DNA from 3 places in the Shewanella sp. AC34-MNA-CIBAN-0136 genome. Region 3 is predicted to be linked to each of the others. Evidence: predicted binding sites of a transcription regulator. Region 3 holds the regulator's gene; each other region holds the start of a gene.
The links. Region 3 encodes LexA, which represses DNA repair genes until DNA is damaged. Its sites were predicted from a motif close to TACTGTATNNNNATACAGTA; they were not measured.
Positions count from the first base shown of each region.

Region 1: the regulator LexA is predicted to act here: its motif matches at 2,118-2,137, upstream of AAEY94_RS02940 (LexA family protein).
Region 2: the regulator LexA is predicted to act here: its motif matches at 3,264-3,283, upstream of AAEY94_RS06650 (EVE domain-containing protein).

Region 1 is NZ_JBEOPJ010000002.1:287,651-293,748, forward strand. Features, by position in the region: gene AAEY94_RS02930 (endonuclease) at 1-357, opposite strand, end outside; partial or broken gene AAEY94_RS02935 (Y-family DNA polymerase) at 488-1,700, opposite strand; gene AAEY94_RS02940 (LexA family protein) at 1,701-2,108, opposite strand; gene AAEY94_RS02945 (UvrD-helicase domain-containing protein) at 2,302-5,073, opposite strand; gene AAEY94_RS02950 (hypothetical protein) at 5,381-6,098, opposite strand, start outside.
Region 2 is NZ_JBEOPJ010000005.1:117,448-123,545, reverse strand. Features, by position in the region: gene AAEY94_RS06665 (homogentisate 1,2-dioxygenase) at 1-472, opposite strand, end outside; gene AAEY94_RS06660 (LysR family transcriptional regulator) at 692-1,621, shown strand; gene AAEY94_RS06655 (TIGR00266 family protein) at 1,795-2,583, shown strand; gene AAEY94_RS06650 (EVE domain-containing protein) at 2,771-3,238, opposite strand; gene AAEY94_RS06645 (YccF domain-containing protein) at 3,395-3,808, opposite strand; gene AAEY94_RS06640 (1-aminocyclopropane-1-carboxylate deaminase/D-cysteine desulfhydrase) at 4,004-4,975, shown strand; gene AAEY94_RS06635 (hypothetical protein) at 5,199-5,372, opposite strand; gene AAEY94_RS06630 (ChrR family anti-sigma-E factor) at 6,056-6,098, opposite strand, start outside.
Region 3 is NZ_JBEOPJ010000003.1:97,198-103,295, forward strand. Features, by position in the region: gene coxB (cytochrome c oxidase subunit II) at 1-472, opposite strand, end outside; gene AAEY94_RS03810 (cell division inhibitor SulA) at 868-1,374, opposite strand; gene lexA (transcriptional repressor LexA) at 1,371-1,985, opposite strand; gene plsB (glycerol-3-phosphate 1-O-acyltransferase PlsB) at 2,250-4,673, shown strand; gene mtr (tryptophan permease) at 4,673-5,929, shown strand; gene AAEY94_RS03830 (VOC family protein) at 6,073-6,098, shown strand, end outside.

The DNA.
Region 1 (6,098 bases), on a different contig from region 3:
TTCCGCACATTTTCTGCCTTTGAATGACTTACCTTTACTATCGACACATCCAGCATGGCCATCGCGCCACTCACTAAAAGCACGGCCAAAGTTCTCCGCTGGAACCACATGTTCCCATTCAACTTTTTTAGCTCGTTTTAAATGAGTAGTAGTAATAAAACCTTCAGGTGATTCAATGTTCTTTTTAGCATCAAATTTAGCACCACAGTAGATTGTTACGCGGTGATCTTGATACACCTCTCGTTCAAGCATCTTCTTTGCTTTGTTGAATGAATCATTAGATGTATTTCCAGCTGCAATAGCTGTTGAGCTAAGAGCCAGTAGAAAGAGAGGTAGACTAATTTTAAGTAGGTTCATTGAAAGCTTTAAGCTAAGGAACAGTAACTAGATAATGCCTGATTTATCTAGTCAGACCAAGCATATGAGTGATACGAACAGTGAAAACATTAATATCTGCTTAGCACTTAATGATGGGTACACTTAGCCATTATTGCGGAGTTAGCAGGTCACGGCGCATTGACCACTTATGCTCTATGCCTTGAGCTAAACATCGTATCACTGCCATAGCGATGGTTAATATAGTCTAGCGTATGCATTAAAACTGAATTAGCTTTAGGAGGGTTAAACAAATCGAATTGGTTATGTTTTTCGCTAGCTAAATCGATTAGGCCAATACCTATCTTGTAGTAACGAACACCATCACGAAATAACTTTGGAGCAGTTTCACTCATAGCTTTGGTTAGCTCGACGGTGCAGTTAGTAGGGCAAGGAAAATGCACTATAGCTTTGTAACTAACAGGACGTTCATCAAAGGGTGAGTTGCTAGCAAAAAGTAGCATGGTCTTGCAGCTTGAGCCTTGCTTACGCGCTTTACTAGCTGCAATACCGACATGCTTGCTCAAAGCTTGTAATAATGAGTCAAAGTCGGTTATCCGCTCCCCTACACTCCGCGTTGAGAAAATTTGCTTTTTATCAGCCCTCGCTTCATCCCACAATTTACACACTTGTCCGTTAAGTTCACGAACTGTACGTTCGACTTCAATACTGAATTGTTTTCGGGCTAGCCCAGGTGGCATGCATGCTAGTTGATAAGCAGTATGGATATTCATTAATGCTAGCTTCTTACCAATCCTTCGCCCAATACCCCATACATCCCCAACAACAAGTTGCTTTAGGATAGCGACTCGTTCTTGGTCGGTGTTTATCACACAAACGCCATGATAACCCTTAACCTTCTTAGCAGCATGGTTCGCAATTTTAGCTAATGTCAGTGTTTCACCGATCCCAACACAAACAGCTAAACGCGTCTCTTTCCACACTGCACGGCGAATTAACTGACCTTGAGTGTTAAGACACTTGATAGCGGGATAGCAGTTTTTAAACGAGAGAAAGCTCTCATCTATGCTGTAAATGTGTTGCTCTGGCGCAAAACGGCCAATGATATTCATCATTTTGCTAGATAAGTCAGCATACAACTCATAGTTCGAAGAACAGACAATAACGCCTCGTTGGGCGCAAAGTTCTTTAACTTTAAAGTAAGGCAAGAACTTCTCAATTCCAGCCTCCTTAGCCTGCCGATTAGCGGCTACGATACAACCGTCATTGTTACTCAACACAATGATTGGCTTACCGCGCCAATCAGGACGAAATACCTGTTCTGCACTGCAATAAAAGCTATTAGCGTCGACTAAGGCAAACATCTAATGCTCACACAATAATGGACTTTGACGGTGGCAACGAATAGAGCGAGTCACTACCCCTTCAATACTAAACTCATCATGTTCATGAATGGTTACTGGCTGGAATTGGTGATTTGAAGACAGTAGTAGACGGCGTTGAGAATCAAGGATCTTGCAAACAAACTCACCGTTAAAGTTGGCGACTATAACATCCCCGTTTCGCGCTGTTTCATGGCGATCAACAATGAGCACATCACCATCAAAGATACCAACGTCCTGCATTGAATCGCCTTGAGCGAGTCCTATGAAGGTTGCGCTAGGATGCTCGATAAGGAGATCATCTAAGCTCAGACTTAACTGACTGTACTCTGCAGCTGGACTTTCAAAGCCTGTTATTCCTGCATGGGCAGGTATGGGAATCACACGCATAAACAACACCACTGTATTTACATACAGCAATTTTAGCGATGAACTACAAAGAAGCAAGCATAACTTGGATAAAAAGTGAGAGCTAAAACGATATGAATATCAAGTTGTCTATAAGTCTCAGGCTTACCACGAATCAGCTTTAGAAATGAGACTGGCAGACTTATTTTAATCTGCCAGTCTGCTTCGAATTACCCTAATCAACTAACACAACTAGTTCTTCCGGTAGTTCAAGAAATATACTCATACCAGAGCGTTTTCCGTTCTTTTTATCCAGCCCATATACTGACGAACTACTATTACATGCCAGTATGGTTAGCTCTTGCTCAGCACGGGTCAGCGCTACATAGGCATTACACAGTTCCTCCTTGTAACTAGATAACTTGCTTTTGCTGAACTGCGGATCGAGTACATAGCAATGTTCGGCTTCTAAGCCTTTTCCCTTATGATACGTAAGCACTTGAATAGCCTCTCCTTCACCATGTTCAATCTGTGCTTTTTTGAGTGCTTTTTCAACACAATTGCGCTGATAGTTGTAACGGCACAAGATGAGTTGGCTTTCAAACATCTCATTCTTTTGAATATCTTGCACCAGCCAAGCAATCGCAGACCGTAACGTGTCACTACATTTTAATCGAGGAATGGCATCAGTATCAGAACCATTAACGGGAAAGGAAATGCTGTAATTACGATTAATTTTGCTTCGAATAACGTTTGCTAATTCAACCAATGGCTCTCTTGAACGATGGTTTTCAATTAGCTGGAAGCGTTTACTATTACCAAATGTCTTCGTGAATTTATCGAGATATTCACTTCTAGCCCCCCGGAAACCATACATCGACTGCGCCGGATCACCCACACAAAAGAAATGGATACCTTTACCGTATAGTTTTTTAATGATGTTCCACTGAACAATATTAGTATCTTGGATTTCATCAATAATAAGATGCTTAGTCTGTTCAAGAACACGTTTGCAAAACTCATCTTTCTCAAGGCGTTTTCTCATCATCGACAGCATGTCGTTGAAGTCTCTGTGCTTACCCTTCTTACTGGCTTGGTAAGCCTTACGGAGCGCTGAAATATCATGCTCATAGCCAGCTAAATCCGGCGCAACTTTCTTAATGCAACGCTTGAGATCTGGAGTGTCATAGTTTGCCATACAGCTAAAAACATCGAAGCAACGACGGACAATCTCATCCGGCGTATAGCTTTTGGCTATCTTGCTATCTTTATCAATTAAGAGTTTCAACGCATCAAACGTCGCGTCTTGATCAAGAATCTTTCGCTTTTGGTCGGTGTTTAATAGTTGGTTACACCAACTGCTAAAAGTGCCAACGAACATGTGCCTACTGTATAGTTTTTCTTCCTTCAACCGCCGTTTAAATTCATCAGCAGCCTGATTAGTGAAAGCAAGAACACATATTTCACTAACCTTAGAACCTTGCGTAAGCAAATGACGTACACGCTCAACAACCAAAACAGTTTTACCTGAACCCGGCCCCCCTTCTACATAAATAGCACGCTTTTTTGAACTAATGATCTTATCAACTGAATCACCTTTCTTACGATTAGCCTTAACCAGAGGCTTAAGAATAGTTCGAACAGTCTTTAAGGCTGCTTGATAGTTAAATTCATAGCTATCATCTAATCCCTTTTCAGGGTAATTAATTGCGTCCAACAACAGACTGATGCGGTTGTTAATCGCACGATCCAAAAGCTCTGTATCGAAAGAAAAATACAATGATTTCCCTTTAGTTCTCAAGAAAATTTGGTCACATTTAGCCGATAGCGGTTCAAGCGATTTGTCTTTAACTAGTTGTTTGAGCTCTTTACCAGACAACTCCTGTAAATGAGAAGGCTTAAGTAACTTAACATTTCTAAGTGCAGACTTAACGGAACACATATCGTTAAGATTCTTTGGTTTCTTAGCAAACCTACGCTTCGACTCTAACCGATAGGCGCTCACTTGACTGGTAAATAACTCTCTAACACCAGCTAGCTTCTTTGTTACTCCTGTGAGTGTTGTTCCCCAACCTTTGAGTGCACTTTCGAAAAATGACTTAGTTTCTTTAAGGAGTTTGTCATAGCCGCACAAATGATCACTAGAAAGTTTTGCTGCATAAGTAGATTCGACCGCTAACTCAGCTTCCTCTGGATAACAATGGCCATATTCAACTTTGTTGTTGTCTGTGAGCATAAAGGCAAACAACTGAGATACCCCATACATAACATAGCCAGTGTGCAACTCTAAAAGCTTTGCATTATTGATTAGCTGTTCATAACGACGCGGTCCCAGTAATGAATAAAACTGGTACAACATGAAAGATACTTGTTGGTTGTTCACACGTGTAGGAATAAACTCTATTACACAGTTATAGGTTAGCTTTCGGCTTTTATTCTTCGCACTGGATAATTCTGCTATATATACATGAATATAGCGATAAGAGTCATTATCAACACACATCAAAAATTTATGTGTAAAGAATGGCTGGTTTCCTTTTTCTTTAAATCCAAAATTTATATCACCGATTTTAACTTTGCTAACACTTAGGCGTTTTTTACGAGGAGTAGTTTTAATAGTCTGAATCCCGTAAAAGCTACCAACCTTGTTAAGAAGTTTGTGCGAATCAGACTTTGACAACTTAACTCCAATTCTTATGTAATCTATATCAACGGTATCTTCACTTATATTATCTATTGCCAACTTCATGAGGCGCTGTTGGTAATCAACTACACCTCTATCCTGCAATAATTTAATTATTTTATCTATGTTAGTTGTATAACCAAATGTTTTATGCTTAGTGATCTCAGCGATTTTTCTATTAAGTTCTGGCTGAATTAACGGGTACCTATCTCCTTTTGATATATCAAAAATATTACTTTTCACATAAAATTCTATAAGACTTTTCTCATCTACATTGATGTTATCCACTATAGAATTATCAATAGGACACTTAGAATCATTCATATCATATACCTACATTTTATCTTACATTACAGTCAATTTTTAGTGATTATTTTTGTTACAGGTAGTATTTACAGAATCCCGACACTAAGAGTTAAGAATAATATATTCACCTGATAGTTAAAATTATCGAGTTGATATATAAAATGAATATTTCAAAAAATAAAAATTACACACATTATTATGTGACAATAAAAAATCTTCACAGCAGAATTAAATTTAATGAAAACCATAGATACATAGATCATTTTAAAACTGCTGCCAACTGCGAGCTCGCAGTTGGCAACTAGCTAGTGGCTAAATATCACGACTAGACCCCTTCAACAAGCTCGTCATTTTGTGAACGTTTTTCGGCCAGCTCGTCGAATTTAAACTCCATATAAAGTCGCGCTAGGACTAACTCTTCTAACGCTAGCTCATCAACAAGAGCCATCAAAACTCCAGCCTTAGGGTTTTTAAGCAAAAGTTCCTCATCTATTTTACGCTGAATCGTTGCTTGAAACTGCATTCGACTCTTTTCGTAACTTTCCATAACATCATTAGAATCAGTATCTACAAAAAAAGGTTGTTCCAATAATTCTTCTACTGATTCGTACGTATTTTCATCATCTTCATCATCATCTTCATCATCATCTTCATCTTCATCTTCATCATCATCATCATCTTCATCTTCATCATCATCATCTTTGCCTTCACCAGCCTCAACAAGGTTACAGGTGCTATCTGGCAAATCGCATTTATCAAATACATTATATTTATTAATAATTAATTCTATTAACTCTCCCGATGAAATCTCATCCTCATTAATTAAAGGCAGCACATCAAAATCATCCACCTTTTCCCCCCGTTCACTCAGTGAACTTAACAGTAGGTATAAAATTTTTTTGCTATATTTGCTAAGTGATTCGTAAGCGTGCTCCTTGTTTTCAAACATGCTTTTGCGATAGCACTTATTTAAAAGTTCGACAACACTTTCCTCGTTCAACTTTTTCTGCCCCAATGAGATAATAATCATAATAAGTTCAGAA
Region 2 (6,098 bases), on a different contig from region 3:
GTTGGTACGTGGTCCCGCGTGGAATAATTAAGTAATCCCATTTATTGGTTTCAATGACACCGTATTCACTCAATAATTGGCCTTCACCCTCGTGAATAAACACCACTTCGTCAGCATAGGCATTTCGATAAAATTCATTGGTGTCTTCAGTCACTTTCGCGGTGTACATGGCGACATCATTATTGAAAAATATTTTATTTCGGGCGCTAAAAAAGTTGCCTTGGCAGTCGGCTTGGCGCGAGTCTAATTTGTAATTTTGAATTAATGAGTCTTGCCATTGTTCACCATGAGATAACGAGTAAGGTTGAACGTCTATCGCTTTGGTTGGCATATTGTGATGATATTTATTGGAGTAGATATTCGAAAAGCCATGGGTTGAAAATAATTCTTCACGGTACAACTCGCCATTGTCTTTTTCGAAGGCAATGTGACGTTTGGTCGGGATCTGACCTTGTTTAACATAGAATGGCATCTGATTGTCCTATGGTGAATCGACTGCGAGTGTCGTGGCGTTTATGTTATTTGTTGTTATGGCCTAATCGCATTGGGCAAACCAATATGTGATCTAACTTACAATTTAGTGGTAAAGATCAACAAAAAAAAGAATAATAAATAACTCAACACAATCTATTTTTTAGATTGTTATGTTAACTTTACATTTGTGTATGGATAACGGGACAGTGGAAATCTTATGCGAATAGATATCGATGCCTTTAATGTACTGCAAGTACTTGTTGAAGAAGGAAGTTTTGCAAAAGCTTCAGAGCGATTACACAAGGCACAATCGGCAGTAAGCTATCAGATTAAAAAACTAGAGCAACATCTAGGCGTGACATTATTTAATCGAGATCATTATCGAGCGGAATTAACACCCGAAGGTAAGGTTATTTTGGCCGAAGGGCAACGGCTGTTACAGCATTTAGCCAATATTGAACATCTTGCCAGTCGCTTTAGTCAGGGTTGGGAGCCCAAACTTGAGTTAGTAATAGACGGTGCTTTACCGATGGAACCGATCATGACCGCGCTTAAGCGCATGTCAGAACACAACATACCGACTAAAGTGCAGCTTAATATGGAGTTTTTAGGCGGGGTACAGCATCGCTTTGAGCGCGACCAGGCCGACTTAATGCTGGTTAAGGATTATCGTACTGGCCCCTCTTATCATCCTAAACCGCTACCTGCTATTACCAGCGTGCTTGTCGCGTCATCACAACATCCATTAAGTCATCTTAAAGACATTAGTTTGCCTGAATTGCAACAACATGTTGAGTTAACCATCGAAGATTCATCTCCTGGTAAACGTGACCGCGATGAAATGCAATTTGGCGGCGATAAAGTCTTTTATTTGTCAGGCTTTATCATGAAAAAAAATGCTTTACTTAAAGGCCTGGGTTTTGGTTGGATGCCGGATTTTTTAATTGCCGAAGAATTACATCAAGGACTACTTATTGAAGTTGATTTTATTGGTGGTAATCGGTTTAGTTTTACACCGCAATTAGTATCAACTTTAGAGCGACCACTTGGTCGAGCAGGGCAATTATTTACTGAATTAATTTTGCAAGAATTTGCCCAATATCAGCAACAGCAACAATTAGGGTTAAGTGGTGCGGGTTTAGGTTAACGATGGACACAATTGGTAAACAAATGCAGTGGCAACAGAACGCGGATATTTTATTGAAATGTTGTCATGTTAAATGGATGATCATTTTGTTACCTTAAATCATCCATAAGGAATAATGCCTTAATACTGAATTGGGCAACTGCAAACATTAAATAAATTTTTAAGGAATGAAAATGAGCATGAAAAGTCATGAAGTAGATTATGAAATTATAGGTTCTAGCATGCAGCTGGTTGAAGTTGAATTAGACCCAAATGAGTCTGTTATTGCTGAAGCGGGTGCGATGACTTACCTCGAAGAAGACATTATGTTTGAGGCCAGAATGGGTGATGGCTCTGAACCAGAATCCGGTTTTTTTGGCAAGCTACTTGGTGCAGGTAAACGCGCCATTTCGGGTGAGGGTATTTTTATGACCCACTTTACTAATCAAGGTCAACAAAAACGAAAAGTGGCATTTGCTGCGCCATTTCCTGGCACTATTTTGGCTATAGACTTAGCTCAACATCAAGGCGAACTTATCTGCCAAAAAGACAGCTTTTTAGCGGCAGCCTTAGGCACGCAAGTAAGCATGAAGTTTAATAAGCGATTAGGCACCGGTTTCTTTGGTGGTGAAGGATTTATTCTACAAAGCCTTAAAGGTGATGGCATGGCGTTTGTGCATGCTGGTGGGACACTGATTAAAAAAGAATTACACGGTGAGACATTGCGGGTCGATACCGGTTGTTTAGTTGGATTCACTCCCGGGATTGATTATGACATACAACGTGCAGGCTCATTAAAGTCGATGGTATTTGGTGGTGAAGGTTTGTTCCTTGCAACCTTAAAAGGCCATGGGACTGTGTGGTTACAAAGCTTACCGTTTTCTCGTATGGCTGACAGAATTATTGCTCATGCACCATCAAGTGGTGGCAAAGACCAAGGTGAAGGTTCTGTACTTGGCGGAATAGGGCGAATGATTAACTAATATGGGCATTGCGTGATCTTATCACTGTGCCGTTAGTATTTGAGCTCAGACTATTTATAGCTAATAGTGTTTACGTAGTCTGAGCTGTCTTTAGGAGGCGGATTTAAAGAAGATGTTTACTGGCCTGCTGACAAGCTGGTCTGTTTTAATTCAAGGTTACCGATGCAAGGTCATCAATCTAACGTTATTATTCTAAGGTTGTTAGTTGCATAATGTGTTGGTATTGCAACTGTGTGACGGGCTGAATACTCAGGCGGGCACCTTTAGCCACTAATACCATATCTTGCAGCGCGGGATCGGCTTTCAATTGCTTCAAGCTCACAGGCTGAGAAAATTTGGCCATAAATTGAATATCGACTTGCCACCATCGAGGCGCATTAGCGTTAGATTTTGCATCAAAATACGGTGAACGGTTATCAAAAGCACTGCTATCAATTTGAGCTTCACTGCTAATTTTTGCTAAACCCACAATGGCAGGAACTTTACAGCTAGAGTGGTAAAACAACACTACATCGCCCAATGTAATTTGATCGCGAATATAATTACGTGCTTGATAGTTACGAATACCTTGCCAAGCAACAGTTTGCTGCTTACTCATCTGTAGATTATCAATACTAAAGTCGTCTGGTTCAGACTTCATTAACCAATAGTTCATGTGATCCCATTATCGTCTTGAAAGTGACTGAATAACCTTTCAGTGCTTAAGAATGGCAATGTACACGTTGCTGATACGATTAGGCAAATAAAAAGCCGACAGCATTATGCTATCGGCTTTTTACAATAGTGGTCATTCAGCGGTTATTAACGAATGTTAATAAGTCGGTTTGGCAATAACGGTTTGACCAATAGGGGTTAAACTTAATAAGGCCAACTTAAGATGTTGTAACGCGAACGGAATACCTATAATCGTTACAAAACAAGCCAGAGCATGGACTAGATGACCAATCGCGAGCCAAATACCAAAGCATAAAAACCATATTACATTACCCACCAAACCTAACGTGCCAGTGCCAATATCTTCTTGGCCTGAAATGTGTTTCCGGTTAACGGTCTCTTGTCCAAATGGCCAGAAAGCCAGTTCGCCAATAACAAAACAAGCACGACCAAATGGGATGCCAATGATACTGATAAAGCACAGTACTCCAACAAACCACCAAGCTAGTCCCATAACAAAACCACCCATTAAAAACCAAGCAATATTAAAGATTAAGCGTAAAAGAGACATTTTCATTCCTATCAATAGTCAATATTCTCAATATAAGCCATTTTCATGCCAGGTTTTCAATTTGTTGATTACTAAGGATTAAGTGTTGCTGTGGTATTGTATAAATAGAACAGTGCGAGGATTCACGCAAATGAATCGATGAGATTTATCATTTTTTAGTTAAAATGCTCATATTACAGTTGATTGAGACAATTCATGTTTTCGATAAGCCCAGTGCAAACGATGAACTTTGCTGGCCGCAGCATCTACATTAAACGAGATGATTTATTACATGCTGATTTTAGTGGTAATAAAGCACGTAAATTTTATCATTTTTTACATCATGATTATTCACATGTTACCCAACTAGTGGCATCGGGTTCGGCCCAAGCCAACTCATTATATTCCATGTCAGTATTGGCTAAGCGGCAAGGGTGGAAATTTGATTACTATGTAAGCCATATCAGCGAGTTTTTATTACAACATCCTCAAGGCAATTATGCCGCTGCGATACAAAATGGCGCCAATATTATTGATGTTAGTCATTTGACCGATGTTGAAAATCTTCAAAGTATGCATTTAGACGATGCGATGCAATATATTGTTTCATCGAATCCAAGCTACGCAGATAAAAAACAATTACTTTTTATTCCTGAAGGTGGGCGTTGTGAGTATGCCGAAACCGGGATAACACAACTTGCCTGTGAAATTATTCAATGGGCGCAAGATCAACAAAAAAATAAGCTAAAGGTATTTTTACCCTCAGGTACGGGGACCACTGCGGCCTATTTAAATAAACAACTTACTCAACAATTGGCTCATTTATCATTAACGAAAGTTTTTACCATTGAGGTGTTAACTTGCAGTACTGTGGGAGGGGATGAATATTTACGTCAACAATTCTCACAATTAGTCGATGAGGTTTATTTTCCTAAAATTATTAATGATGGTTATAAATATCATTTTGGCAAACTATCACGACGTTGTTTTGATATGTGGAATACAGTATGCCAGTCGGGAATTGAATTTGAATTATTGTACGACCCGGTTGGATTTCTAGTGTTACAACATTATTTGAATAGTAAAACTGCCAATGCAACCGATATTCTCTATATACATCAGGGGGGAGTTTTGGGAAATAAAACAATGTTGCCAAGATACCAACGAAAATTTTCGCACACTGTTTAATTACAGGGTGAATGCAAGATGTTTTTTCTATAAGTTGTTGATATAAAATTAGATATTTTAGAGGGGTTAACTGGGATGTAACGCTGAAGAATAACTTAAAATGATGCGAGTGAGTTATTCATTTTGCCCTGTTTTAATAAACATCGGTAAGTGAGAGGAGAATACCGAGAAATGAGTTTATTAAATAACAGAGCAAATGATTAACGCAAAGCGTTAGGGGGTATTACTTATTGGCAGAGATTAACCATTTCATGAAGTTTAATGCTTCAATACGTTTTGAAAAGGTTTTTTTGTTTTTACCTAGGCTGTCGGTAAAAGCAATTGAATTCTTGTTTGACGAGATAGAGTTAACCGGAAAGCTAACTGAAATTTCGTGTCCATTCATGTTGTATGACATAGGTCACACTCCTTCTTATATATTCACCATTAGGTGAGAAAATTGTTCAATAAAATATCCTTGGCATTTTTTAGTGTTGCAAAAGATTAATGTTTCGAGATTTAACTTAACCTATCCTTTACTCACTAATCAAGTGTTGATATGTAAATAGTTGATTAAGGTCTATTTTATGCTTGCAACATTGATGTTGTCACATGACATATAGCCATAAAAAAATTAATACATATTTAGTACTTAACTTTGTAAGTTAAACATAGTTTTATGACAACAAGATGACGTGAATATAATTTAAATTATCATATCAACAGAAATCAATTGAAATCAAAAACGATGTACAGAAGCTTGTCTTGGGTTTATTTACGAAGTGAAGTTGAGCAGACTTACAGGTAGGTAACCAAAATTAACAAGAAAACTAAATCTGTGTGGATAATATACTGAGTGTTTGCATATGGCAATAGTCTTTTTCAATTTTTAATCAAATTAATGCAGTTTTCGATTAAAAAATAGCAATTAGTGACTAATCATCGACAATTCTCACCTTGCTCGGATGTCGATAGTGTTAAAAGGGATGACGAAAATTCACTCATCATCCCTTATTGCTGGTACAACTTAATGATAAATAGCGGCCAAGTTGTCGATGCACAAACCTTAGTAGTTAACATTTTAAGAAACTAACGTAATGGTTAGTAAAGTAAATCGCCAATTGGGTTTAATAGTTTGCTGAAC
Region 3 (6,098 bases):
CGCCTTTGGCCTCACTGCCATCAATTTGTGCTCTGGGAGTGGATAATGTGCTGTAAAATTCGATGTCTTTATCAAAATAGCTGTAATGCCACTTCCACTGCGACCCGGTAATTTTTATGGTGAGATCAGCATCACTGGGATCTTCCATAGCAATCAAGGTTTTGGTGGCTGGAATAGCCATGCCGATTAAGATGATGAAAGGGATGACGGTCCAAGCAATTTCCACTTTGGTACTTTCGTGAAAATTGGCCGCGACAGCGCCTTTTGATTTGCGGTGATAAATCATTGAGTAAATCATGATCCCAAACACCACTAACCCAATTACACAACAGATGTAAAGAATCGTCATGTGGAGGTCATAAACCTTGCCACTGATATCTGTCACGCCTTGAGTCATGTTGAGGGGCATTTCTGATGCCCCAAGCGGAAGTGCTACAAACACCACCAGTAAACAATACAACCATTGCTTCACAAGACTACTCCTCTGCTAATTGCAAATAGCAACTACAAAGAAGAGTCACACAGTAATTCTCTGCTCTATGCAAACTCTTCGGTTCCCGAAAAAAGTTTGATGACCTCAAAGTACTTTGGTGGCTGTAAACATACGGTCTACGGTTTTATTGTTAGCTGTGCACCACGCTTGTACCTACTACTGAACTTATCAATTTTGATTTGGCTCATTTGTCTGAAAGTAATCTTGATTACTGCCATTCACGTCCAATTAAAGATAAAAAATGTTTCATCCTTGTTAACCACATTACTTGTAGATTAAACATTGATCAAGATCACTTTGTTGGCTAATAGGCTGAAAAAAGATGAAAAAAAACCCTGAATTCAATACAGGGCTTGGTAATGAAGGGTTCGTGCTTAGTGAAATGAGCAAAAATTACTTGTTCCATTTGTTAAAGTAGGGCTAACAAGTTGATGTTTGTGAGGTAAGTGAGCATTCACATCTTCAATTACCACCCCTAATGCACGTGCACTTTTGGCGACAATTTCTAAACGGCGACTATCGCGAGCATCAAGTGAGCTTGTCCAAGTTACTACTGCGCTCGATGTACCGCTAGTGAGCGCTTTCTCCATGGCCCATAATGTTTCGACTTCATCTTTGGTGTGTACCAGTAAAATGCGATCCATTCTTACACCAGCACTTGCCAGCATATGTTTATAGCCAATATGGGGCGGGCTAATTAATACAATCCATCTGCCTTGCTGGCTCAATATTGCTAACTGGCTGCACAATTGGCTCAGTTCAGCTTCACCTTGGGTGACAGTTTGTAATGTTTGAATGGTTTGGGTGCCATGCAGTTCTGTTTCAGTTAAATCTACCCATAAGCCCGGGTGGCGTGGCGCGATGCCCATTAGTTTGTTCATAACCAATCTCCATTACGGATAACGCCAACGGCAAGCCCTTCGATGGTTAGGCTTTGGCAACTTAAATCTACTTTTATCGGATTGTAATCTTCATTTTCGGCATGCAGATAAATCACATTACCTTTTTGTTCAAATCGTTTTACGGTGACGTCATCATCAACACGTGCCACAACAACCTGGCCATTACGTGCTTGCTGCATTTTATGTACAGCGAGTAAGTCACCTTCTAAAATGCCGATGTTTTTCATGCTGTCACCACGCACTCGCAATAAAAAATCTGCGGCGGGCTTAAACATGTTTGGATCGACTTGATAGTATTGCTCTACATGCTCTTGGGCCAAAATTGGTTCACCAGCAGCAACCTGTCCAATGAGTGGCAGACCGGTTTCAACCTGCTCTTCATGAGGTAAACGAATGCCTCTTGAGGTACCAGGCATGATCTCGATAAAGCCTTTTTTGGCTAATGCTTTTAAATGCTCTTCGGCGGCATTAGCACTTTTAAAGCCAAGACGATTCGCAATTTCAGCACGAGTGGGTGGCATACCTGTTTCGGCGATATTGTTTTTAATTAAGTCTAAAATTTCTGCTTGGCGCGGCGTTAACGGTCTCATGATGATTCCTGTCTTTTTATACAGTGACTGTCATTATATACAGTGTTTGTGTTCGCGCAAGTATTAACCAACTATTTTTTGTATTTTGTTGATTAAGTATCACTCAACAATATGTTTTAATTAACTATTACTAATGTTCTGTCTTATGTTATTTCTGATAGTGAGAGCTTAAACGTAAAGATAGATCGGTCTGATAGTGTAAGCAGGGTGGTTTCTGGTATCCTATACGACAATATTACAGTGGCTTATGTTGCGAAAATAACCATGTCAAAACCAGATTCAATATTTTTACGAGCATTAAGATGGATTCAAAAGTGGATGGTACAGACCATTGTGGTCCCTCACGATCCTTTTGATGACCTCAATATAGATCCAACTAAACCTTTGGTTTATTTAATGAAAACGGAATCTATTAGCGATATTGCCGCGTTGAGCGAAATCACCGAGGGCTTTGGTCTGCCCAGTCCTTATGAGCCATTACAGCTTGATGGCTTAACCGTGCCTCGTGTGGTCTGTTTAGAGGGCCGCAAACCACTATTTGGTAAACGTGAAAGTGGTGACAAATTCCTTAATTATTTTACCAGCTTATTGTCACTTCACAGTGAGAGCCCTGAATTAGATATACAGTTGGTTCCTGTTTGCCTTTATTGGGGACGTACCCCAGGTAAAGAAGAAGACAGCATGAAAGCTGCTGTATTTGAACGTGAAAACCCTACGTGGTTACGTAAATGGTTAATGATTTTATTTTTAGGACGCCATAATTTCGTCCAGTTTTCTAATGCATTATCGCTTCGTCATATGGCCGATGAACATGGTACTGATAAAAGAATTGCTCACAAATTGACCCGAGTCGCCCGTGTGCATTTCCGCCGTCAACGCAAAGTGATGACGGGGCCACAATTACCGAATCGACAAGCGTTGTTTGCCTCTTTATTAAAATCAGAATCTATCAAAAAAGCCATTGAAGAAGAGTCTGCAAATAAGAAAGTAACAGTCGAGAAAGCGCGTGAAACCGCCATTGAATACCTTGATGAAATTGCCGCCGACTATTCTGATAGTTTGGTGCGTATTGCCGAACGTTTCCTGACTTGGTTATGGAACAAATTATACAGTGGCATCAATATCAAAGGTGCCGAGCAAGTAAGACAGTTACATCATGATGGCCATGAAATTGTTTACGTTCCTTGCCATCGTAGCCATATGGATTACTTGCTACTGTCGTATATTTTGTATTATCAGGGCATGGTTCCGCCGCACATTGCTGCCGGTATTAACCTTAATTTTTGGCCAGCAGGGCCGATGTTCCGCCGTGGTGGGGCATTCTTTATCCGTCGTAGTTTTAATGGTAATAAACTTTATACCGCAGTATTTCGTGAATATTTAGATCAGTTATTTGCTAAGGGTTATGCGGTCGAGTATTTCACTGAAGGAGGTCGTTCGCGTACAGGACGTTTGCTAGCGCCTAAAACCGGTATGTTGGCTATGACAATTAACAGTGTGCTACGTGGGATAGAGCGCCCAGTAACCTTAGTACCCGTGTATTTAGGTTATGACCATGTGATGGAAGTGGCGACGTACCACAAAGAATTAAGCGGTAAGAAAAAGAAAAAAGAATCTGTATGGCAGGTATTTGGTGCTATTCGTAAGTTAGGCAATTTTGGCCAAGGTTATGTGAATTTTGGTGAGCCGATTAATTTACAACAGTTCTTAAATCAGCAGGCGCCAGAGTGGCGTGATGAGCTAGCTAAAGATCCTGACCAAAAACCATCTTGGTTTACGCCCTCAGTTAATTTGTTAGCTAACCGCGTAATGACTAATATCAATGGAGCGGCCGCAGCCAGTTCGGTAACATTGACCAGTTTAGTGTTATTAGCGTCAGAGCAAAATGCGTTAGAAAGAAGCCAGTTAGAACGTCAGCTTGATTTGTATTTAGCCTTACTTAAAACAGTGCCTTATACCGATTATACCTCTGTGGCCGAAGGTAATGGCAAGTCAATTATTGATCACTGTCTGTCGTTAAATAAGTTTGTTAGTACCAAAGACCTTATTGGTGAAATTATTTCAGTTGATGAAAAAATTGCCATCACCATGAGTTATTACCGTAATAATATTATTCATTTGATGGCGTTGCCGTCATTAATTGCCAGTTGTTTAGTGCATTATGACGTGTGCGATCGCCAGCGAATTCATGGCATTGTAATGGACTTTTATCCATTACTTAAAGCTGAGCTATTTATGAGCATTGATGACGTGCCTCAACATGTGGACAGCATTTTAGATTTCATGGTTGAACAAGGTTTACTGACCGGTAGCGATCAGTTTGAGATAACGCCTCGTCATATTACCCAAGTGTTACTGCTTGCTGAAACTATCAGTGAAACGTTGCAACGTTATGCGATTATCTTCAATTTACTCGCAATAAAACCTGATCTTGAGCGCTCAGAACTGGAACGCGATAGCCATTTGTTAGCCCAACGATTAGGCGCGCTGCATGGCATTACCGCACCAGAATTTTATGACAAAAAATTATATAACACCCTGAGTGTGAAACTGAAAGAATTGGGTTATTTATGCAGCGACGAACATCGTGCTGAAGTGATCAGAATTCGTGATAACGCTAATAAATTACTCAGCTCTTTAGTAAGACAAACCATTGTTGATAGTGTGGAAGCGGAGCACGGACAATAATGGCTAATCATATGAATGCTGCCAAGCATCGTACCAGCGGTAAATCTGTATTGGGTGGGGCGATGATTATTGCCGGAACCACTGTGGGTGCGGGCATGTTTTCGTTACCCGTTGTTGGTGCTGGAATGTGGTTTGGCTATTCTATCGCGATGTTGCTCGGCGTTTGGTTTTGCATGCTAATGTCGGGTTTATTGTTATTAGAAGCCAATTTGCATTTTGAACCAGGCGACAGTTTTGACACCTTAACTCGGGTGACTCTTGGGCAGTTCTGGCGGGTGATTAACGGCGTTTCGATTGCGTTTGTGTTATATATTTTAACCTATGCTTACATCAGTGGTGGTGGTTCGATTGTGAATCACAGTCTGTCAGCATTGGGCGTGAGCCTACCCCAGAGTGTGGCCGGATTGGTGTTTGCGGTAGTCTTGGCTTTGGTGGTATTTATTAGTACTAAAGCGGTCGACCGTATCACCACAATCATGCTTGGTGGCATGGTGATTACTTTCTTTTTGGCTATCGGTAACTTACTAATCGACATTGATACCATAAAGCTAGTATCGCCTGATGGTGAATCGCGTTACCTGCCTTATTTACTTGCCGCTATCCCTTTTGGATTGGCCAGTTTTGGTTATCACGGTAATGTGCCAAGTTTAGTCAAATATTATGGTAAAGATGCCAAAACCATCGTTAAGGCGATTATTACCGGAACCACTATCGCATTGGTGATTTATATATGTTGGTTAGTGGCAACGATGGGTAATATTCAACGAAGCCAGTTTGCCGATATTATTGCTCAAGGTGGCAATATAGGTGTGTTAGTGGGTGCGTTGTCTGGGGTTATTGCCAGCCAATGGCTGGATAACATGTTAACCCTATTTGCTAATCTTGCCGTCGCCTCATCATTTTTAGGTGTGACACTAGGCTTGTTCGATTACCTTGCTGATTTATTTGGGTTTGACGACTCGCGATCAGGACGAATTAAAACGGCAACGGTCACGTTTGTGCCACCAACAATCCTTGGTTTGTTATTTCCGAATGGATTTATTTTAGCGATTGGTTTTGCTGCGCTAGCTGCCACTATTTGGGCTGTTATTGTACCAGCGTTATTAGCCTATAAAGTAAGACAACAATATCCTGACTCAAAGGGATTTAAAGTCCCTGGTGGAACCCCGTTAATTGCTATTGTGGTGTTGTTTGGAGTTATCACTGCCACATGTCATTTGCTGGCCATGGCCGATATATTGCCGGTGTTTAAATAGACGCACAAATTCCGGTGAAACAACTTTTAGCCAAAAAGCCTTCGTTTGAAGGCTTTTTGCTTTTCTGCTGATATCGACTTAACTTATGAGACAAGTTTCATGTTGGCTATATCAAGGCAACTATTTTATAAAGGATTAGGATAATGAAGGTACAACAGTATCAACAAGG